Regions from separate parts of the Clostridium pacaense genome, predicted to be linked through region 2. Evidence: predicted binding sites of a transcription regulator. Region 2 holds the regulator's gene; the other holds the start of a gene.
The links. The regulator HrcA, encoded in region 2, represses chaperone genes, less so after heat shock. The targets are predictions, from matches to a motif close to TGTTAGCACTCNNNNNNNNNGAGTGCTAACA.
Positions count from the first base shown of each region.

Region 1: the regulator HrcA is predicted to act here: its motif matches at 5,358-5,388, upstream of LK536_RS37460 (co-chaperone GroES).

Region 1 is NZ_JAJFEB020000003.1:285,782-297,986, forward strand. It holds gene LK536_RS37440 (glutamine--tRNA ligase/YqeY domain fusion protein) at 1-1,647, shown strand, start outside; gene pdxR (MocR-like pyridoxine biosynthesis transcription factor PdxR) at 1,908-3,371, shown strand; gene LK536_RS37450 (MORN repeat-containing protein) at 3,399-4,433, shown strand; gene LK536_RS37455 (hypothetical protein) at 4,550-5,206, opposite strand; gene LK536_RS37460 (co-chaperone GroES) at 5,486-5,770, shown strand; gene groL (chaperonin GroEL) at 5,824-7,446, shown strand; gene feoB (ferrous iron transport protein B) at 7,565-9,709, opposite strand; gene LK536_RS37475 (FeoA family protein) at 9,755-9,988, opposite strand; gene LK536_RS37480 (metal-dependent transcriptional regulator) at 10,063-10,530, shown strand; gene LK536_RS37485 (DUF6106 family protein) at 10,637-11,134, shown strand; gene LK536_RS37490 (ABC-2 transporter permease) at 11,370-12,011, opposite strand; gene LK536_RS37495 (ABC transporter ATP-binding protein) at 12,008-12,205, opposite strand, start outside.
Region 2 is NZ_JAJFEB020000005.1:47,893-60,097, reverse strand. It holds gene deoC (deoxyribose-phosphate aldolase) at 1-509, shown strand, start outside; gene cdd (cytidine deaminase) at 475-888, shown strand; gene LK536_RS40235 (pyrimidine-nucleoside phosphorylase) at 919-2,244, shown strand; RNA gene ssrS (6S RNA) at 2,338-2,514, shown strand; gene LK536_RS40225 (SpoIID/LytB domain-containing protein) at 2,583-4,862, shown strand; gene LK536_RS40220 (3D domain-containing protein) at 5,008-5,733, opposite strand; gene LK536_RS40215 (3D domain-containing protein) at 5,992-6,621, opposite strand; gene hrcA (heat-inducible transcriptional repressor HrcA) at 6,997-8,049, shown strand; gene grpE (nucleotide exchange factor GrpE) at 8,128-8,709, shown strand; gene dnaK (molecular chaperone DnaK) at 8,797-10,662, shown strand; gene dnaJ (molecular chaperone DnaJ) at 10,751-11,899, shown strand; gene LK536_RS40190 (SDR family oxidoreductase) at 12,112-12,205, shown strand, end outside.

The sequences.
Region 1 (12,205 bases), on a different contig from region 2:
TCCAAGAATTTCATTGAGCAGGAGATTGACAAGGACCTGGCAGAGGGCGTGTACAGCCATGTCCAGACCCGTTTCCCGCCGGAACCCAACGGTTATTTACACATCGGACACGCCAAGTCCATATTACTCAATTACGGTCTGGCACAGAAGTACGGTGGCAAGTTCAACCTGCGTTTTGACGATACAAACCCCACAAAAGAGAAGACGGAATTCGTGGAATCCATCATGGCGGATGTGAAGTGGCTGGGCGCTGATTTTGAGGACAGGCTGTTTTTTGCGTCCAATTATTTCGAACAGATGTATGAGTGCGCGGTATTCCTGATTAAGAAGGGGAAGGCATTTGTCTGTGACCTGACCGCGGAACAGATCCGGGAATACAGAGGCGACTTTACCACCCCCGGCAAGGAAAGCCCGTACAGGGACAGGAGCATTGAAGAGAACCTGAAGCTGTTTGAAGAGATGAAGGAGGGCAGGTACCAGGATGGGGAAAAGGTCCTGCGTGCCAAGATTGACATGGCTTCCCCCAACATCAACATGAGGGATCCGGTCATCTACCGTGTGGCCCATATGTCCCATCACAACACCGGGGACAAGTGGTGTATCTATCCCATGTATGATTTCGCCCATCCGATTGAGGATGCCATTGAGCATATCACCCATTCCATCTGCACCCTGGAGTTTGAGGACCACAGGCCCCTTTATGACTGGGTGGTCAGGGAGTGTGAATTTGAGGATCCGCCCCGTCAGATTGAGTTTGCCAAGCTTTACCTGACCAATGTGGTTACGGGCAAGCGCTACATCAAGAAACTGGTTGAGGACAAGATTGTGGATGGCTGGGAGGATCCGCGCCTTGTGTCCATCGCTGCCCTGCGCAGAAGGGGATATACGCCCGAGGCCATCAAGATGTTCGTGGAGCTGGTGGGTGTTTCCAAGGCCAACAGTTCTGTGGATTACGCCATGTTAGAGTACTGCATCCGTGAGGATTTAAAGCTTAAGAAGCCGCGTATGATGGCTGTGCTAAACCCGGTCAAGCTGGTGATTGACAATTATCCGGAGGGGCAGACAGAGATGCTTGACGTGCCCAACAATCTGGAGAACCCGGAACTGGGCGACAGGAAGGTGCCCTTTAGCCGTGAACTCTATATTGAGAGGGATGACTTCATGGAGGAGCCTCCTAAGAAGTATTTCCGCATGTTCCCCGGCAATGAAGTGCGTCTCATGGGCGCTTACTTTGTTAAGTGCACCGGATGTGAGAAGGATGCAGACGGCAATGTAACCGTTGTCCACGGGACCTATGACCCGGAGACAAAGAGCGGTTCCGGTTTTGAAGGCCGTAAGGTAAAGGGAACCATCCACTGGGTCAGCATACCAACGGCAAGGCAGGTGGAATGCCGCCTTTATGAGAATATCGTGGATGAGGAAAAGGGCAAGCTGAATGAGGACGGAAGCCTGAACCTGAATCCCAATTCCCTGACTGTCTTAAGTGAATGCTATGTGGAACCGGCCCTGGCAGAGGGCAGGGCCTATGACAGCTACCAGTTCGTGCGCAACGGTTTCTTCTGTGTGGACTGTAAGGACAGCACGCCGGAGCACCCTGTGTTCAACCGGATTGTGTCCCTTAAAAGTTCCTTTAAGCTGCCAAAGTAAGGTCAGGGCATGCCAATCCATATATGCCTGGGGTGGCTGTTGGCTGGACCGTGACAGGGATATCGTGGCTGCTGTGCCTAATATTGGGTATGGCAGCCATTTTGCATTGGGAATCCGGGATCCGGTCTTGGGAGGCTCAGGGAGGGCAGGTGGTATGGGGCAAGCATCCTGCGGCATAGGGCAAGCATCCTGCGGCATAGGGCAAGCATCCTGCGGCACAGGGCATGCCTCCCACATTGACAGCATGGTCTGATTCTGGTATGATGGACCGGATTGAATTATTGCAATATAACAATGCCAGTTTGCGGCAGAAAGGCGGTATCATGGAGCTGATCGTACCATTTGACAGCCAGTCCGACAGCCCGCTTTACGAGCAGATTTATCAGTATATCAAGGACGAGATACGGGGCAAAAGGCTGGGGGCGGGAAGCAGGCTGCCATCCACCAGGATCCTGGCGCAGAATCTGAAGGTGAGCCGGAGCACCACACAGATGGCCTATGACCAGCTGGTATCGGAAGGCTATATAGAGGCCCAGCCCTACAGGGGATACTATGTCTCAAAGATAGAGGAGCTGGTGGAGGTCCGGCAGAAGTCCGCCGGTTCTTTTGTGCTGGAAAAGGATTGGGAAGAACATAGGTTTGAGGTGGATTTCTCACCAAGGGGCATTGATTTGGACAGCTTCCCCTTCAATACCTGGCGGAAGCTGAGCCGTAACACCCTGGTGGATGACAATAAGGAAATGTTCTCAGCCGGAAATCCACAGGGAGAGCTGTCCCTGAGGATTGCGGTGGGGGAATATCTCCATTCAGCCAGAGGCGTGGACTGCAGCCCGGATCAGATCCTGATTGGCGCCGGAAGCGAATATCTTCTGATGCTGCTGGCCCAGATACTGGGAACCGATATGGGGATTGCCATGGAGAACCCTACCTACAAACAGGCTTACCGTGTGCTGAAGGGAGAGGGGTATCATGTGGTTCCGGTGGGCATGGACCGGTATGGGATGAACGTGGAGCGCCTCCAGGCCAGCGGGGCAAAGATTGCCTATGTGATGCCGTCCCACCAATATCCAACAGGAATCGTCATGCCGGTGAAACGGCGCCAGGAGCTGCTGGCCTGGGCCTACAGCGGCCAGGACAGGTACCTGATTGAGGACGATTATGACAGTGAGTTCCGCTACAAGGGTAAGCCCATCCCGGCCCTGCAGGGCATGGACAGGGGCGGGAGGGTGATTTATATGGGGACATTTTCAAAGTCCATCGCGCCTGCCATCCGTGTGGGATTCATGGTGCTGCCGGAACATCTCATGAAGGTGTACAGGGAAAAGGCTGGCTTTTATGCGTCCACGGTGTCCAGGATTGACCAGAATATCCTCTATCAGTTTATCACCCAGGGCCATTATGAGCGCCATTTAAACCGTATGAGGGCCGTGTACAAGGCAAAGCATGATGTGCTGCTAAACGGGCTAAGGGAATTGGAGGACCGGTTTGTCATACGCGGGGAATACGCGGGGCTTCATGTGCTTTTGACCTATCGCTGGGGCGGCAGTGAGAAGCAGCTGACAGAACAGGCCGCGGCAGCCGGCGTAAAGGTCTATGGCATGTCGGACTGCTTCATCCACCCCGAACAGAATATTTACCCGTCCACGGTCATGCTGGGATATGCGAAACTGAGCGAAGCTGAGATTGAAAAGGGTACCGGGCTGTTAAAGCAGGCCTGGTCCTGAACCCGTGATGAAAGGAATGGATATAGAGTGAAGGACAGAAAGTACAGTGTCATAGATATAACGGCGGCAGCGGCCTTTGCCATGGTGCTGGGAATCAGCAGCATATGGGGGCTTAAGGAACAGGGAAATGTCCCAGGGAGAAACGGTGCTGCCGTACTCCGGGAAGCAGCAGATTCAGCGGACATGGGCATGGACAGTGCAGATGGGGCCTCTGGAAGCATGGATGGAGGAAATGCCGGTGCAGGCCGTATGGCCGGAAGGAGCGGATCTGGCGTGGACGGCAACGGTGCAGGCGGGGATGGAAGCGGAGCAGCGGGAAAGGCAGCAGGCGCGGATGGAAACGGCATGGCGGGGATGACAGCAGGCGCAGATGGCGGGGCAGCGGGAGAGGCCGCCCCCGTGGTCCTGGATGAAAGGCAGCTGATAACCGTGTCAGACATCATGAAAGCGCTTGAAAAGGGAAACCTTAAGGAGGCGGCTGCCGTGATGGTACGTGAGGAGGATATGCTGGCAGATATGTTCTACACTGTCATGGACGGTGGACGATATCTTTATGACGGCAGTTCCTTCCGGTCTGACATAGATGGCCGGGGAATGGTATTTACCAAGGCGGGTACCGTGTATTACGGTACGTTTAAAGCCGGGAAGCCGGAAGGACAGTGCACGGCCCTGCAGGTGGTGGATTTGGACGCGCCCAGATATGATTATTCCCAGGGAATCTGGAAAGACGGCAGGATGGAGGGCAAAGGCCATACAGGATACTGCTATTTTGAGGGAAGCCCGGAAGGGGAGGCAAGGGATATCTGCAAGACAGGAACATTTTCCCAGGACCTTATGGAGGGCGACGTGGTCTATACCAGCATGAATGAGGAGGACCAGGTTTCAACCTGGAAACTGAAGGCGGGACACGGAATCGCAATCCTGGACAACAGATGGAATCATGTGGAATCCACAGGGGAATACCAGCTGCTGTCTGAGGACAATGACAACCACGCATATGTGCTGGAAGAAGACCAGGCCGCCATGCCCATGTGGGTGAACCTGCTGGTATGGGATGAATAGGGAACGGCAGAAAAGAACCTCCGGGCAGATGCTTATGCATCCCCGGAGGTTTATTTATCCTAAAAGTATGGTTATCAATTGAATCCTGAGTATTTTCCTAAAACCAAATCATCTTCCTAATCCAGGGTATCTTCCTCGATGGTGGCAGTAGGTTCCTGCGGTTTACGCACGGTACTGTCTTCCTGTCCGGAAACCTCCTCCTCATCCATCAGGTCATCACTGTAATCCGCCTGATAATCGTGGGAGACATAGGAGGTACCGAGGTCCCCGTCCATGCGGCCATAGTCATACAGGTCATCCTCATCCACATAATCATCATCCAGGAATCCCTCGTCCTCAAACAGGTCGGAATCATCTTCCTTTTTCTGGGCACGCTCATCCATGAAATCATCCTTCTTGGTCTTCATGGTGTTGAGGGCGATGTGGGCGGTATCCACGGCAGCGGAGGCAACCTCGTGGGCTGTGTCTGAAAGCAGGCTTCCTGCATCCTTCAGCACATTCTTAGTGGCATGGGCCATATCCTTGGCAGCCACCTTCAGCTCATCCTTACTGGACGTAAGGGAAATATAATTGCGGTCCAGCTTGCGGGAATCAATGGTGCGGTCTTCCGCTCCCTCCGGTCTGTCCTCGTCACCGCTGTCCTCAAATTCGCGGAAATCCTTTTCCAGTTCCTTGTGGTATGTCTTATACTGGAGTACATAAGAAACACCGGCAGCCACAGCGCCTGTGACAGCCGCAAATGCTACGAACTTACCCCAACCTTTCTTAGCCATGCAAAAACCCCCTTCTTACCTTTTAATAGTGATTACGCATAAAACGCATAAAAGTACGATACAATTCATAGTATTCCTTATTGCTACTATTGTAATACGAATGGAAAAAAAAAGAAACAGCAATTTGTAAAAAAATAATAAAATTAAAAGAAATTAGCACTCAAGTCTTGACAGTGCTAACAACTGGTGATATAACTTATCATGTGAGCAAAATAAAGATGCTTAGAAAGATAACACAAGAAAGAAAAAGCAGAACAGTTTGTAAGGAGGAATTCAATTATGAAGTTGGTACCATTGTTTGACAAGGTAGTATTAAAGCAGTTAGTAGCAGAAGAGACCACAAAGTCCGGTATTGTCCTTCCGGGTGCGGCAAAGGAAAAGCCACAGCAGGCAGAGGTTATTGCAGTTGGTCCTGGCGGCGTTGTGGACGGCAAGGAGATTACCATGCAGGTTAAGGCCGGCGACAAGGTCATCTACTCCAAGTACTCAGGCACTGAGGTGGAAGTAGAGGATGAGAAGTATGTAATTGTTAAGCAGAGCGATATCCTGGCAGTAGTTGAATAATTGAAACCATTTTACAAAATAATGAATAGAACATAATTTGGAGGTTGATCATCATGGCAAAGCAGATTAAGTATGGCGTAGAAGCCCGCAAGGCTCTGGAAGCAGGCGTGAATCAGTTAGCAGATACAGTACGTGTGACATTAGGACCCAAGGGACGCAACGTTGTCCTGGATAAGTCCTTCGGCGCTCCGTTAATCACCAATGACGGCGTTACCATTGCAAAAGAGATTGAACTGCAGGATCCATACGAGAATATGGGCGCACAGTTAATCAAGGAAGTTGCTTCCAAGACCAACGATGTGGCTGGTGACGGTACCACGACCGCAACCGTCCTGGCACAGGCAATGGTGAATGAAGGTATGAAGAACCTGGCAGCAGGCGCTAACCCAATCGTTTTAAGAAAGGGTATGAAGAAGGCAACAGACGCAGCTGTTGACGCCATCAAGGCTATGAGCAAACCAATCAACGGCAAGGCTCAGATTGCAAGGGTTGCAGCTATCTCCGCATCTGACGATGAGGTTGGCACAATGGTAGCAGACGCTATGGAGAAGGTTTCCAAGGACGGCGTCATCACCATTGAGGAATCCAAGACAATGATGACAGAGCTTGACCTGGTTGAAGGCATGCAGTTCGACAGAGGTTACCTGTCCGCATATATGTGCACTGATATGGATAAGATGGAAGCGAATCTGGATGATCCATATGTGCTGATTACCGACAAGAAGATTTCCAACATCCAGGAGTTACTGCCTCTGTTAGAGCAGGTTGTCAAGATGGGCGCAAGACTGCTGATCATCGCCGAGGATGTGGAAGGCGAAGCACTGACCACCCTGATTGTCAACAAGTTAAGAGGTACCTTCAACGTAGTTGCTGTTAAGGCTCCCGGCTATGGCGACAGAAGGAAGGAGATGCTGCAGGATATCGCTATCCTTACAGGCGGCACCGTTATCTCTGAGGAAGTTGGTCTGGACTTAAAGGATGCAACCATGGATCAGTTAGGCCGTGCAAAATCCGTTAAGGTACAGAAGGAGAATACAATCATCGTTGACGGTATGGGCGATAAGGACACCATCGCTGCAAGGGTTGCCCAGATCCGCAAGCAGATTGAGGAAACCACCTCTGATTTTGACAGGGAGAAATTACAGGAGCGTCTGGCTAAGCTGGCTGGCGGCGTAGCTGTCATCCGTGTAGGCGCTGCTACCGAGACAGAGATGAAGGAAGCCAAGCTTCGTATGGAAGATGCCCTGAACGCTACAAGGGCAGCTGTTGAGGAAGGTATCATCGCAGGCGGCGGTTCCGCATATGTACACGCTGCAGCTGATGTGCAGAAGATTGTTGACAGCCTGGAAGGCGATGAGAAGACCGGTGCCAAGATCATCTTAAAGGCCCTGGAGTCCCCGCTGTTCCACATCGTTGCAAACGCAGGCCTGGAAGGTTCCGTAATCGTGAACAAGGTTAAGGAATCCAAGGTTGGATGCGGATTTGACGCATACAAGGAAGAGTTTGTCGACATGATTGAAGCAGGTATCCTGGATCCTGTTAAGGTTACAAGAAGCGCACTGCAGAATGCAACCAGCGTTGCTTCCACCCTGCTGACAACCGAATCCGTTGTTGCCAATATCAAGGAACCGGCTCCGGCAATGCCTCCAGCACCTGATATGGGCGGAATGTACTAATCCATGACATGATATGACCATGCACAGCCTGGACGGTTGGGATGAACCCAACTGTTCCAGGCTGTTTTCATGTCTGGCGGATTGAATCGTCCTGAGTCCCGTGATGGATGGGAGACTGCTACACAAACATCCTTGCGGCGCAGGTGAATGCAAAACAGATGACGATGCCGCACACGGTAGGTACCAGGAAGGACACAAGGGTCCACTTGAAACTGCCGGATTCCTTCCTGATGGTGAGAAGGGTGGTGGTGCAGGGCCAGTGCATAAGGGAAAACAGCATGGTGCTGACAGCGGTAATCCAGGTCCACCCATTATTCACAAGAAGTTCCTTTAACTGTGCCAGGCTGTCAAACTCCAGGATACTGCCCTGGGCCATGTAAGCCATGATGATGATGGGGATGACGATTTCATTGGCAGGAAGCCCCAGTATGAAGGCCATGAGGATGACCCCGTCCATGCCCAGCAGCCTTGCAAAGGGGTCCAGGAAGCCGGAACAGTGGGCCAGCAGGGTAAGGCCGCCCACCTGTACATTTGCCATGATCCAGATAAGAAGTCCGGCCGGGGCAGCCACCACAATGGCCCTTCCCAGCACGAACAGGGTCCGGTCAAAGATGGAGCGGACAATGACCTTGCCAATCTGGGGGCGGCGGTAGGGCGGCAGTTCCAGGGTAAAGGAAGAGGGGATTCCCTTTAATACGGTCATGGACAGGAACTTGGACGCCGCGAAGGTCATGAACACGCCCAGCACAATGAATGCCGTTAAAAGCAGCGCGGATAACAGGGAATCAAAAGCTCCCCCGGATACACCCACGAAAAACATGGTGATGATGGCAATCAGGGTGGGGAACCTTCCGTTGCAGGGCACGAAGTTATTGGTGATCATGGCAATGAGCCGTTCCCTTGGGGAGTCAATGATGCGGCAGCCCACGATACCGGCCGCATTGCACCCAAAGCCCATGCACATGGTAAGGGCCTGTTTGCCGCAGGCATGGCAGCTCTTAAATGGTTTATCCAGGTTGTAGGCAATCCTGGGAAGGTATCCGGAATCCTCCAACAAGGTAAACAGGGGGAAGAAGATGGCCATGGGCGGCAGCATGACGGATACAACCCAGGCCAGCACGCGGTAGACGCCCAGGACAAGGATGCCATGGAGCCATTCCGGCGCGCCCATGGCCATGAATGCCCGGGTCAGCTGGTCCTGGAGCTTAAAGAAGGCGTCAGCCAGCATCTGGGAAGGATAGTTGGCCCCGGTGATGGTCAGCCAGAACACCACGGCCAGCATTCCAACCATGACCGGATAACCTGTGAAACGGCTGGTCAGCACCTTATCCAGGCGGCGGTCCCCTTCATTATATTCAACCTGATTAAAATGCACGGTATCCCGGCATATTTTTTCCGCGGAGGCTACCAGGGCAGCCACCACCCGGTCACCCATGATTTCCCTGGTGACACCGTATTTGGACAGGTGTTCCCTGGCCTCGTCCAGGGCCTCCGCCAGTTCCGGTATGTCAAGTATGTCTTCGCCCAGATATTCCTTCAGTTCCTTCATAAGGGAAGGGTCACAGTCAAGAAGCTTCAGTGTGAGCCACCTGGAATTGATTTTTCCGTCCACCCTGGCTTTTACCAACGGTTCTGCCATGGCAATGGCCTGCTCAATGATGGGGGAATACTGGACCTGGTAGGGATGGAGGTCCTTCTTTCCGTTCACCAGTGCGTCCAGCTGTTCAAGGAAATGCTCCAGGCTTTTCTTTTTCCTGGCAATGGTGCCCACAACCGGTACCCCCAGCTTTTCAGAAAGCATTTCCAAGTCAATGGAAATGTTCTTGCGCGCGGCTTCATCCAGAAGGTTGACGCATACCAGCACATGGTCTGATATCTCCATGGTCTGCAGCACCAGGTTCATATTGCGTTCCAGGCAGGTGGCGTCGCAGACCACCACCACGCTGTCACTGCCCCCGAAACAGATGAAGTTGCGGGCAACCTCCTCCTCGGCAGAGTGGGCCATGAGGGAATAAGTGCCAGGTATATCCACCAGCACGTATCCATGATTCCTGGTTTTACAAAATCCCTGGGCATTGGTCACGGTTTTGCCGGGCCAGTTGCCGGTGTGCTGGTTCATGCCGGTCAGGTTATTAAAGAGGGTGCTCTTACCTACATTGGGATTACCTGCTATGGCAATGACCTTATCTTCGGGTGTCTGTTTTTTTATCTCCAATCCGGAATCGACAGCGCCCATTCCTACTGATTGTTTTGTCAGCCCCATTTTAATACTCCTTTTATATATTTTTAGATTTATATATTTTAATCATCATTCATGAATCAGGATGCCCCGGCAGTCCTCGGAACGTATGGCGATGACAGCGCCGCGTATCAGGTAGGCGCATGGGTCCCCAAGGGGGCTTTGGCCCAGACATTCCACTTCCGTGTCCTCTACCAGGCCGATATCCAGAAGGCGTCTGCGGATGCTGCCGCAGGCAGTCAGTTCTTTAATGTGTGCCCGCTGGCCGGGCTTTATATCACTCAGACAATGAATTTCTTTCATATTTACAATACCTCGCAATAGATTTAGGATAGGGAAACATTTTCTTACTCTTATAATATTGCAGGAGGGACACTTTGGTTACTGGTATGGATGGAAAACATGAAAAAAACGGACCGGGCATGGATAAGGAAGGTTTCTATACCATGAAAGGATATGAACGGGTAAACGGTGAGGAGCTTACGTCTTCCATGGAAGATTACCTGGAAATGGTCTGCCGCATGGAAGCGGAAGGATATCCGGTGCGGGTAAGCCTTCTGGCCGCCAACCTGCATGTGCGCCCATCCTCCGCATCCAAGATGCTGGATAACCTGAAGGCAGCCGGATATATTGACTTCAGGAAATACGGCACCATCATGGTCACGGATAAGGGGCATATGGAGGGACGGTATCTGCTGCACCGGCACCAGGTGCTGCATGAATTTTTCTGCGCCCTGAACCATACGGACAGTGAGCTGGAGCAGGTGGAGAAGATTGAGCACTATATCAACCGGAGGACCGTGGGGAATATGGAGCGGATGCTGCCTTTCCTTAAAAGCCTGTAAGGTATCACTGGAAATATGGGGCAAACTATTGTATAATGGGAAATATGCGAAACAGGACCTGATAAGTGCATGAAACATTTACAACATGATAAAAGGAGAGAACAGAATGAACGATGATAATTACGTAGAGTGGCTTGTGAAGAGGAAAGACCCGGCCTATGCCATTCCCCTTAAGATATTGATGATTGTCCTGTGTGTTATTTCTGCCTTCCTGGCCATGCAGACCATATTTGGGATTGTCTTTCTCCTGGCAGCGGCGGCAGGGACTTATTTTGTTTTCCTGAATATGAGCGTGGAATATGAATACCTGTTTGCGGAAGGCGGACTCACCGTGGACCGTATCCTGGGCAAGGCCAGAAGGAAGAGGGTATTTGACTGTGATAAAGAGGATGTGCAGGTGGTGGCTCCGGCTGATTCCTTTGTGTTAAAGGATTATGAGCGCCAGGGCGCCAAGGTAAAGGATTTTTCGTCCGGCAGGAAGGAAGCCAAGGTATATGCACTTATGTACCAGAAGGGGGCAGATAACTTCAAGGTCCTGATTGAACCGAATGAGAAGATGATTGGCGCCATGAGAAGGACATTCCCAAGAAAGCTTGTGATGTAGCCGGACAGGGAGCGGACGGCGCTTGGTGGATGGGGACGGACGCGCTTGGTAGATAAGGACGGATGGCATTCTGTGTATAGGGAACGGTGGCATTCCGTGAATAGGGAATGGCAGCATGTGGATAAGAAGAAAGGGACAGCTGGCCTGAGGGGATATGGGGATTCCCGTCAGGAGCAGCTGTCCCTTTTGGTCCGGTACCAGGCACCTGTTTATCGCGTCCTCCTGCCTGGAAGGATTAAAATTCCTTCTTCTTATAGATGGAAATGCTGATAAAATAGGATGCTGCAAACATCAGCAGTGACAGAACCAGCAGCAGGATACAGAAATTGGACAGGATGGCCGGACTTATATTCTTAAGCCTGCCGCCCCGCGCTATGATGACACCTGTAAAGAAGATGGCTGCAAACAGCACACTGGGGATGTAGCGGCCCTTTTCAGCGCCAAGCCACAGGGAGCAGGGAAGGGCCAGGGCCGTGTAAATGAGCGATATGGCAGTCCCTGTCAAAAGGGTAGTGCACATTGCATACAGAAACTCAGTATCAATCCCTCCTGTGCGGATGACCCAGGCAATCCCTGTCATGGGAAAGGATACGGCGGCCGCGGCCATAAGCATCAGTATGGAAATGATGTATTTTTCCTGAACCATGACGGTCCTGGAAAGGGGCATGCTCAGCGCATAGGTATCCCACTTCACCTGTCTGTCATAGGAGGAAAGGGTGAAGGTAAACATGGCGCTTACCATCATGCACAGGGATATGAACAGCAGCCCGCCGTCCTTCTGGGGAAGGAATACAAGACCCCATACGACAACGATGAACAGCAGGCTCTTAATGTTCTGTCCTAAACAATAAAAATCTTTTAACAGTAATCCTTTCATCGCATCTGCCCCCTTACATGAAACAGCATGATTTCCTCAATGTTGGTGCGGTCCATGACCAGGTTGGGATAACGCTCCATCACTTCCCGGCGGTTGCGCACCAGGCACTCTGACTGGTATGCGCTTTGGCGGATCCCCACCATGGTAATCCCACCGCGGCCTGCCATGTCCTTAAGGTGTTCCAGTTCCTCCTG
Region 2 (12,205 bases):
TCGGATTCCCCAATGGCTATAATACAACGGCGGTCAAGGTCTTTGAGACAAAGGATGCCATTGCCAACGGCGCGGATGAGATTGACATGGTCATCAATATCGGTGACTTAAAGGACAAGGCATATGACCGGATAAAAGAGGAGATTACCCAGCTGAAGGCTGCCTGCGGCAGCCGTATCCTGAAGGTAATCATTGAGACCTGTCTCCTTACGGACGAGGAAAAGGTCAAGATGTGCGGAATCGTCACCCAGGCAGGGGCGGATTTCATCAAGACATCCACCGGGTTTTCCAAGGCAGGGGCTACGTTTGCAGATATCAGGCTGTTCTCTGGGCATATCGGGGAATGCGTGCGCATGAAGGCTGCCGGAGGGATTAAGTCCTTTGAGGATGCGGAGGAATTCATCAACCTGGGCGCAGAACGTCTGGGAACCAGCCGGATTGTCAAGCTGGCCAAGGCGGAAAGGGGGAGCGCGGATGGACAGAAAGAAGCTGATACAGGCAGCTATTGACGGGCTGCCCAGATCCTATGCCCCTTATTCGCATTTTCATGTCTCTGCGGCCCTGCTCTGCGGGGACGGAACGGTCTTTACAGGGAATAACATTGAGAATGCGTCCTATACGCCCAGCGTATGCGCTGAACGGTGTGCATTTTTTAAGGCGGTGAGCGAGGGCAGAAGGGATTTTGCGGCCATCGCAATCTGCGGCGGGCCGGATGGGGTGATAAAGGATTACTGTACGCCCTGCGGCGTGTGCAGGCAGGTGATGAGGGAATTCTGTAATCCGTCCACCTTCCGGATCCTGGTGGCAAAAAGCGCGGAGGATTACAGGGAATATACCCTGGAACAGCTTCTGCCGGACAGCTTTGGACCGGATGACCTGGAGAAATAAGGATTGGTGCTGTGAAAGGCGGTGGATACTGTGAGGATGTATGACTTAATTGAGACCAAGAAGCGGGGCGGCGCCCTTACAAAGGATGAGATTGCCTATATGGTCAGGGGATTCGTGGATGGAGGGATTTTGGACTACCAGATGTCAGCCATGCTGATGGCAATTTATTTTCAGGGAATGAATGACCAGGAAATCACATATCTTACATTAGAGATGGCCCATTCCGGGGACATGGTGGACCTGTCTCCCATTGAGGGAATCAAGGTGGATAAGCACAGTACCGGCGGCGTGGGTGACAAGACAACGCTGGTTGCAGGTCCCATGGTGGCTTCCCTGGGCGTGAAGGTGGCCAAGATGAGCGGCCGGGGCCTGGGACACACGGGAGGGACCGTGGATAAGCTGGAGAGCATACCTGGATTTAAGACGGCCATCCCAAGGGAAGAATTCTTTGATATCGTGAACAGGAACGGCATTGCCGTGATTGGACAGTCCGGCAACATGGTGCCTGCGGATAAGAAGCTGTATGCGCTGCGGGACGTGACTGCCACGGTGGACAGCATACCGCTTATCGCGTCCTCCATCATGAGCAAGAAACTGGCTGCCGGAAGCGACAGCATCGTGCTGGATGTGAAGACGGGCAGCGGCGCATTCATGAAGACCCTGGAGGAGTCCATCAGCCTGGCGCAGAAGATGGTTTCCATCGGATGCCTGGCAGGCCGCAGGTGCTGCGCCCTGATTACCAATATGGATATCCCCCTGGGATACGCCATCGGCAATTCCCTGGAGATGACCGAGGCCATCCGCACATTAAAGGGAGAGGGACCAGAGGATTTAACCAGGGTATGCCTGGAGCTGGCGGCCAACATGCTTCATATGGCCGGCAAGGGGACCGTGGAGGAATGCCGGGGGATGGCGGAGGAATCCATCCATGACGGCAGTGCCCTTAAGTGCCTGGCTTCAATGGTAAAGGCCCAGGGCGGCGATGAAAGCTTCATATGGAAGCCGGAACAGTTTGAATCCCCATCCTGTGCATATGAGGTAAAAGCGCCGGAGGAAGGCTATATCTCCCATATGGACACAGAAGGCATCGGAATCGCCTCCGTGCTTTTGGGAGCCGGACGCAATACAAAGGAAGACGCCATTGACTATGGGGCCGGAATCATTTTAAAGAAAAAGTACGGCGAAAAGGTAATGCCCGGGGATGTCCTTGCGGTCCTTTACGCGGACAGCCAGGAGCGGATACAGGCGGGCGCGGATAAATTCCTCTCATCCTGTACCATCAGCCAGGATGCGCCGGGGCCGGAAACCCTTATATACGCAAGAGTTTCTGAATATGGGGTGGAAAGGTTTGGGTGATTGGAAAAACTTCCATAAATGTTCAGAAAAATCAGCTTGAAAAACGCTGATGTTTGGGGTATAATAACACCAAGATAAATGATGAACGTCTGTAATTACCTGGAATGTTCGACACTCTTACCAATTTTGAACCTACATTAGACACAAGGGATTCCAATATTTTTAAACGGATGTCAGGCCTCCTTTGAGTGGAAGGCAGAAGTTTAAGTGAGGTTGCCCACCTAGCATTGCTAGGCGTCAATAAGTAAGAGACGGCATTTTGGGGTTACAGATGATAAAAGCAGCGGTGCACCCGCTGCTTTCATTCGTTTTACTCCCCATGATACAGGAGCGGATATATGAATATGAAGAATAAGATGATTGCATGGGTGGCCGGTGTTGTTTCCATTGTCATCATACTGATGGTAATCATAGTGACCATGGAGCCGCCAAAGGACGGAATCACCAGGGCCCAGGCGTTTAAGGCCATGGCATTGGCGGTTGCCACCAAGGAAGAATGCGCAAGCCGGGAAAAGGAGCGGGGAAGCTCTTATTTTTCTGCCAAGGAAAAGGACAACTGGTTTGTCAAATACATGGATTACCTCTATGACGAGGGATATCTGGATGAGGAGCTGACGCCGCCCACCCTTTCTGCGGCCCAGGGATACCTTACATATCAGGAGGCGGCATTTATGGCCGGACAGGTTTCCGGCAGGCTTAAGCTGGAGGCCAGGGCCACCAAACATAATAAGGACAGGGCATTTCCGGAGGAGGAGTGGTGGAGGCTCTATGAGGGTATCAGGTCCCAGACAGACCCGGACGGGGCCGTGAAGATGGTGGACGCGGTGCTTTACGGCACGCCTTCCAACCTTCCGCAGGCCGAGAGCTGGACCGCATACACGACAGAAGGCAATTTCGGGTTCCAGGGACTTGCCCTGGACGCGTACCTGGACTGTGAGATACGGTTCCTTGCCAGGGACGGCGAGATGATTGCCATGAGGGAACTGGTGTCGGAGGATGTTGTTTACGAGAACATATGGCTGTCTGAGACAGACGGCAGGAGCTTCAAGGCGTATTTGGGAACAGCCTACCGCGAATTCCCTGTCAGCGAAAAGCTGGGCGATGTATCAGACATGGCAGGCAACCTGGCGGACCTTCACATGGAGGGCGGCAGACTCAGGAAGATTACCATGAAAAAGGAACGCATCAGCGGCAAGGTACTTTCTGTTACAGAGAATGCCATTGAGATTGAGGGATATGGCGAGATACCTGTGTCTGAGAATTTCCATGTATATAAGGTTTACGGGGATTTTAAGATATTAGGTATAAATGATATCCTGGTGGGTTATGACCTGCAGGAATTTGTGGCGGCGGACGGAAAACTGTGTGCAGCGCTGCTGGAACGGGAATTTGACGCCAAGACCATCCGTGTCCTGATCATGGACACCGGATTTAAAAACCTGTACCATCCATCGGTCAGCCTTGTACTGAATAGTCCGGCGCAGATGGAATATGAGAACTCCAAAGGCAAGACGGAGAAGGAGCGCCTGGAAGCGGGAACCGGGTTAACCATCCAGCCAGGGGATGACAGGCTTAAATACGGCCGTATCATCATAAACCCGGATAACCCGGACGGGGTCACGGTCACTTCCATTGAGCGCAGCCAGGGTACGCCGGTCTACACCGGGAAAATGGAAATCAAGGAATGCGATGAGGGACTGGTGCTGGTCAATGACCTGTATCTGGAAGATTACCTGACCAGGGTAGTGCCCAGCGAAATGCCGCCCTCCTATGAAAAGGAGGCCTTAAAGGCCCAGGCCGTATGCGCCAGGACCTATGCATACAGGCAGATCCAGGGCAATTCCTACAGCCAGTACGGCGCCCATGTGGATGACAGTACGAATTTCCAGGTATATAACAACACCCAGGCGGATGAGAAGACCACACAGGCCGTCAAGGAGACATACGGCAGGATGCTTTTCTACGAGGATAAGCCAATCGACGCCTTTTATTTCTCCACCTCCTGCGGCCGTACCGCAGACGCAGGCGTATGGGGCACGGACCCGCAGAAATACCCGTATCTCCAGGCAGTGGAGGTGAAGTCGGGAAGACAGCCCCTGGACGTAGGGGATAATGACAATTTTGATTCCTTTATAAGAAGCAGGGACGTGACAGCCTATGACTCCTCCTACGCCATGTTCCGCTGGGAGACAGATATAAGCAGCGATATGGTATCGGCCCAGATAAATGGGGCCGGAGCAGTCACGGACATGACCATCACGGGGCGGGGGGCAGGCGGTATTGCCAGCGAACTGAGCGTGTCGGGAAGCGGCGGGACAGTGACTGTCAAGGGACAGGGCGCCATCCGTTCCGCCCTGGGGAATCCGGGCATTGTCATTACCAAACAGGACGGCAAGACAATGGAAGGAAGCGCGACCCTTCCCAGCGCCTTCATTTCCATAGAAAAAAGGACAGGAGAGGATGGAAAGCCATCCTTCCACATCTATGGAGGCGGATTCGGCCACGGCGTGGGCATGAGCCAGAACGGCGCCCAGGGAATGGCCAAGGAAGGAAAGGACTATGAATCCATCCTGAAGTTCTTTTACAGTGGGACGGAACTCCGGGAAATTGGCGGATAGGACCTGGATAGGAATGCAGTCCTGATATGAAACGGGGCGGATGACAGCGGATGGGCTATTCCATATGGCCCTGTCCGCTGCCATCCGCCCCGTTTTTTAAAGGACGCAGCACTTAGAATTCAATCATCACGTTATATCTTATTGTCTATCCCTGGACCAGGAATACCTCGGCGTTCTGCATTCCATGCTGTCTTGTCTCAGCGTGTGTATTGAAGAAAATATCGATGTGGTTGCCTTTCACAGCGCCCCCGCGGTCCTCAGCCGTATAGACAACACCGTTAATCATGACCTTTGAGCCGTAAGGGATGACCCTTGGGTCTACTGCGATGGTGTGTCCGGCAGTGGCAACGGCGCCGGTACATGTATGGCGTCCCCAGCCCTCGGAACAGGCGCGGCAGGGACAGTAGCCGGTGGTTTTAAAGACCCCAAGGGGTATCAGCCCCTGTCCGTCAGCAGCGCTTCCTGTCTGGGCATCCCCGCTGCCGTTGGTGTATGTCCTGGGATTGGGGAAGCTTCGGCCCCCCACGGTTCCCTCTACCAGGTATATGCCGTCCGGATAAGCGCTCCAGTCCACATTGATGGTGAAGCCGTGGCATCCATTGCCCCGGTTTTCCTTATAAAGCGCTTCCCTGTATTCCCCGGCGGATATGCGCTGGGAAAATACTTCCTCACCTGTATTTTTATTCTTGATGGTTATCATTACGTTTAACGCGTCATCAGGGGAATCGCTGTCGTATGCCCAGCCGCTGATGGTGGTGCTGTCAACTGTCTCAAAACGTCCTTTGGATACAGCTGCAAATGCCGTGACGGCAGAAGCTGCAAGTAAGCTGATGGTAAGAATGGTTCCGGTTAATAAGTGTCTGAATTTCATTTATTTGTTACCTCCTATTGCTCATTTAATATTCAAAATAGTTTCTTAACATATTAATAAATTATATGTAATACTTTTGTAATATATGAGCAATAAACAAGGTTTTATCATAATTTTCCTGTATTGTCAAGGAAATATATGGAAATAAAGGAAATTTCATGGATATGTAACCGGAAAATCCTGTGCCCAGGGCAAAAAAGAAAAGCCGCCAGCCTTTGATGCTGGTGGCTTTCAAAATGTCCGTATGTAGCGGGAAAATCAGTCTTCCATTAAAAATACTTCTGCGGTATAGGTACCTTTGGCAAGCGCTTCCTCGTGGCTGCCGTAAAAAATATCAAGAATGTTACCCTTGACAGAAGAACCCTTATCCTCAACCGTATAGACGGTTCCGTCAATCTTCAGCCTGGTGCCGAGCGGAAATTGGTCCAAATCCGCGGAAATGGTGTGGTTAGGCGTGGGAACCGTGCCGGAATAGGTAAGCCCGTGTCCGCCCGAACACTTATCGCATCCGCAGTAACCGGTGATGGTGAACCTGCCAAGGGAGGTTTCCGTGGAAACAGGCGGTTCTTCCTTCTTCCTGGCACCGGGACCCGCGTCCACGTATTCTTCTTCTGAACCGCGGCTGGTCCTGTCCTTATGGGAGGTCCTGGTCCCTGCGGTATCCTGCGCAGAACCATGTTCCGTGTCCCTGTCCGGGAATCCGTTCTCAACAACTGTCACGTCCTTGCCCACTGACGCAGACGTGGTCCCATCTTTGCCGGCAGCCTCATCCTTCATTACCGCCACATCCGTATGGGATGTTTCTTCTGCATAAGCTGGCAAGGAAGCTGCCAGGCATAAGACGGCAGCAGCCGCGGCCAGGACGGTTTTTCTTATGGTATTGTGCATATATTTACCTCGCAATATTAACAGATTGTTCTGGTTCCATATGACTATATTATATGTATATTTCATTATATTACAAAACTATTAATTGTCAAGCTGAAATCATTAAACAAGTGTTACATATTCATAAAAAGTGGGGAATATTTTACATATTTTTGCAAGAAAATTGTTAAAAGTGGGAGATAAAATCAAATATATAGGTATTTTTCAGGAGGGGGACTACATCATCTATGTCCTGTGAAACTGGAAAAATAAATTATAATAAAAGAATTTGGATTTATCTCTTGACAAATTCACTCAGAAGGAATATATTATGGAATGTAGATGTTAGCACTCCTCGAAACCGAGTGCTAATAATTCGGAAAGGAAGGTGGACAGATGCCGGTGGATACGTTCCTGGATGACAGGAAGATGACCATATTAAAGGCGATTATCAAAACGTATCTGGAAACAGGGGAACCCGTGGGTTCCAGGACCATTTCCAAGTATTCGGATTTAAAACTCAGTTCTGCCACCATCCGCAACGAGATGTCGGATCTGGAAGAGATGGGTTATATCATACAGCCCCATACATCTGCGGGCCGTATTCCTTCTGATAAGGGATACCGGTTTTACGTGGACCAGATCATGTTGGAGAAGGACAGCGAGGTAACGGAGCTTAAGGAGATGATGGTCCAGAAGGTTGATAAACTGGAACTGGTCCTCAAGAAGATGGCCCAGGTACTTGCCTCCAACACCAACTACGCAGCCATGATAAGCGGCCCAAGTTACCACAAGACCAAGCTTAAGTTCATCCAGCTATCCAAGGTGGAGAAGAATAAAATGCTGGTGGTAGTGGTGGTGGAAGGAAACATCATCAAGAATACCATGGTGGATGTGTCCGATGAGCTGACCGATGATGAGCTGCTGAACCTGAACATCCTGTTGAACAGCAGTCTGAACGGACTGACCATTGAAGAGATTAATCTGGATATCATCAGTAAGCTGAAGGTTGACGCGGGCATCCACAGCCAGGTAGTGGACCTGGTGCTTAATGAGGTGGCGGAAGCCATCCGGGCAGGCGGGGAAGACCTGCAGATATATACCAGCGGAGCAACCAACATTTTCAAGTATCCCGAACTGACGGAAGGTGAGAGGGCCAGCCAGCTAATCGGTACATTGGAACATCAGGAAGTGCTGCAGGAGTTTGTGTCTGAAGTCAATGCAGGCGTGGAAGGCGATGCGGGCATACAGGTTTACATTGGCGATGAAAGCCCGGTACAGTCCATGAAGGACTGCAGCGTGGTGACTGCCAATTATGACCTGGGCGGAGGCCTTAGGGGAACCATCGGAATCATCGGCCCCAAGCGCATGGATTACGAGAAGGTGTTAGGCACCCTGCGTACCCTTATGAATCAGCTGGATACGGCATTTAAAAAAGATGAAAGGTGATAAGCTGTGAGTGAAGATATGAAGGACGAAGAGTTAAAAAAAGAAGCAGGAGCCAAAGAAGCAGGGCAGGAAGAAGTGATGGCTGGGAACGGGCAGGCGGCCCCTGAGGACGCAGAGGATGCGGTCCGGCAGGAAGAAGGAACTTTGGAGGAGGCTTCAGAGGATACTGAAGAGGCTGCTTCTGCCAAGGAAGAAAAAAAGAGCTTTTTCAAAAAGAAGAAGGACCCAAGGGATGAGAAAATAGAGGAGCTTACGGACCGGGTAAAACGCCAGATGGCGGAATTTGAGAATTTCCGCAAGAGAAGCGAAAAGGAAAAGTCCACCATGTACGAGATGGGGGCCAGGGATATCATTGAACGTATGCTTCCCGTGATTGACAATTTTGAGAGAGGTTTAGCTACCGTACCCGAGGATGAAAAGGGCAGCCCCATTGCCGAGGGTATGGAGAAGATATATAAGCAGTTCCAGAAGACGCTGGAGGAAGCAGGCGTGAAGGCGATTGAAGCCGTGGGCCAGGAGTTTGACCCCAACTTCCACAATGCGGTGATGCATGTGGATGATGACAGCCTGGGCGAGAACATTGTGGCAGAGGAATTACAGAAGGGCTACATGTACAGGGAAAGCGTTGTAAGGCACAGCATGGTAAAAGTTGCTAACTAAGGCATTAGGCACCTGACCGGGTTTACGGACTTTGTTGGGTGGAACATATAATACATGAATAAACCAAATAATCAGGAGGAAAAAACTATGAGCAAGATTATCGGTATTGATTTAGGTACGACAAATAGCTGTGTTGCTGTTATGGAAGGCGGAAAGCCAACCGTTATCGCCAATGCAGAAGGCGTAAGGACCACACCATCTGTTGTGGCTTTTACAAAGACAGGAGAGAGGCTGATCGGTGAGCCGGCAAAGCGTCAGGCAGTTACCAATGCTGACAAGACCATCTCATCCATCAAGCGTCACATGGGAACAGACTACAGGGTAGATATTGACAGCAAGAAGTACACCCCGCAGGAAATCTCCGCCATGATCCTCCAGAAGCTGAAAGCCGATGCTGAGAGCTACCTGGGCGAGTCCGTAACCGAGGCTGTCATCACGGTTCCTGCATATTTCAATGATGCACAGCGTCAGGCAACCAAGGACGCAGGTAAGATTGCGGGCCTGGATGTAAAGCGTATCATCAACGAGCCGACAGCCGCTGCACTGGCTTATGGACTGGACAATGAAAAAGAGCAGAAAATCATGGTATACGACCTGGGCGGCGGTACATTTGATGTTTCCATCATTGAAATCGGCGACGGTGTAATTGAAGTTCTGTCCACCAACGGCGATACACGTCTGGGCGGCGATGATTTTGATAATGCAATTACCAACTGGATGATTGCTGAGTTCAAGAAAGCAGAGGGCGTGGACCTTTCTAACGACAAGATGGCCCTCCAGAGATTAAAAGAAGCGGCTGAGAAGGCAAAGAAGGAGCTGTCCACAGCTACCACCACCAACATCAACCTGCCATTCATCACAGCAACCTCAGAAGGACCGAAGCATCTGGATATGAACCTGACCAGGGCTAAATTCGATGAACTGACACATGACCTCATTGAGCGCACCGCAATCCCGGTACAGAACGCGCTGAAGGATGCAGGCATCACTGCTTCCGAACTGGGCAAGGTACTTCTGGTGGGCGGTTCCACACGTATGATTGCGGCACAGGAAAAGGTGAAACAGCTCACCGGCAAGGAGCCAAGCAAATCCCTTAACCCGGATGAATGTGTGGCTATCGGCGCAGCCATCCAGGGCGGCAAGCTGGCAGGAGACGCTGGCGCAGGGGATATCCTTCTTCTGGACGTAACCCCGCTTTCCCTGTCCATCGAGACCATGGGCGGCGTGGCAACCAGGCTGATTGAGCGCAACACCACAATCCCGACTAAGAAGAGCCAGATTTTCTCAACTGCCGCTGACAACCAGACCGCAGTGGATATCCATGTGGTACAGGGCGAGCGTCAGTTCGCAAGGGATAACAAGACCCTTGGACAGTTCCGTCTGGATGGGATTCCGCCAGCAAGAAGAGGTGTTCCCCAGATTGAGGTTACCTTTGACATTGATGCCAATGGTATTGTAAATGTATCCGCAAAGGATCTTGGAACAGGAAAAGAACAGCACATCACCATCACTTCCGGTTCCAACATGTCTGACGATGATATCGATAAGGCAGTAAAGGAAGCAGCTGAGTACGAGGCGCAGGATAAGAAGCGCAAGGATGCCATTGATGCAAGAAATGACGCTGATTCCATGGTATTCCAGACCGAGAAGGCTTTGGAAGAAGTGGGCGATAAGATTTCACCTAACGATAAGGCCGAGGTTGAGGCAGACCTTAACTCCCTGAAGGAAGCAATCAACCGCGCTCCTGTTGAAGAGATGACTGACGCCCAGGTTGAGGACATCAAGTCAGGCAAGGAGAAACTGATGAACAGCGCACAGAAGCTGTTTGCAAAGGTATATGAGCAGGCACAGGCAGCCGGCGCAGCTGGCGCAGGTCCTGACATGGGCGGCGCAGCAGGCGCTTCCTCCGCACCGAACGATGATGTGGTAGACGCTGATTTCAAGGAAGTATAATGCAAGATGAACGAAAATGGGGATTAGGGGCCGGTATTCCGGCTTCTAACCCCTTTATGCAGATAAAGAGTGTTAAGAGGTAAACAACATGGCAGAGAGTAAGAGAGATTACTATGAAGTTCTGGGCGTTCCCAAGGATGCAGACGATGATGCATTGAAAAAAGCATACAGGAAACTTGCCAAGAAATACCATCCGGATGCCAATCCAGGCGATAAGGAGGCAGAGGCCAGGTTCAAAGAAGCTTCAGAGGCGTACAGTGTGTTAAGCGACCCTCAGAAACGTCAGCAGTACGACCAGTTCGGCCATGCTGCATTTGACCAGGGCGGCGGCGGGGCCGGTGGCTTCGGCGGCTTTGGCGGTTTCGATTTTGGCGGGGATATGGGTGATATCTTCGGTGATATTTTTGGCGATATCTTTGGCGGCGGCCGGTCTTCCAGGGCGAGGAGCGGTCCCATGCGCGGCGCCAATATAAAGACTTCCATCAGGATAACATTTGAGGAAGCTGTTTTTGGATGTGAAAAAGAGATTGAGATTAATTTTAAAGAGACATGTGCAAGCTGCCACGGTACAGGAGCCAAGGCAGGCACTTCACCCCAGACCTGCGGCAAGTGTAACGGCAAAGGTAAGATCATGTACACCCAGCAGTCCTTCTTTGGCCAGGTCCAGAATGTGCAGACATGTCCTGACTGTAACGGCACGGGCCAGATCATCAAGGAGAAGTGTCCGGACTGTTATGGCACAGGCTATAAGACCGTGCGCAAGAAATTCAAGGTATCCATACCGGGCGGCATTGATAACGGCCAGTGCGTGCGTCTTGCAGGCGGCGGCGAGCCTGGGACCGGCGGCGGCGAGCGCGGCGACCTTCTGGTGGAGGCAGTGGTGTCACAGCACCCGATTTTTAAGCGCCAGGATACCAGCATCTATTCCACGGTGCCCATTTCCTTTGCCCGGGCAGCCCTTGGCGGTCCAATCCGCATCAAGACCGTGGACGGCGAGGTGGAGTACGAAGTGAAGCCAGGCACCCAGACAGACACCAAGGTCCGCTTAAAGGGCAAGGGTGTTCCTTCCCTGCGCAGCCGTAATGTGCGCGGCGACCACTATGTGACCCTGGTTGTCCAGGTTCCGGAGCGCATGAACCAGGCGCAGAAGGAAGCATTAAGGCGTTTTGATGACGCCATGAACGGCATTACCCCGCCGGAAGAGGAAAAGCCCAAGAAAAAGGGGATATTCAAGTAAGGCACAGGAACCAAAAGAACATTGGAATATCAGTCAGGCCCGGCCAGTTGAACCGGGCCTGTGTTCATGCAGGCAGAGGCACCCTGGAAAAAGACAGGACTGACTGCCTGTTTTAAAGAAGTGTCTGGGTAAATATTAAGAAAATCGCAAAGAATATAGACATTACCTGGGCTATAATGTTATCATATCTGAAGAAAGGTATGAGCAGTACAATGAAAAAGCGTATTTTAATAACCGGGGCCAATGGATTCTTAGGTTCCCGGCTTTCAGAATATTTCAGGAAGATAGATGGATATGAAACCCTTG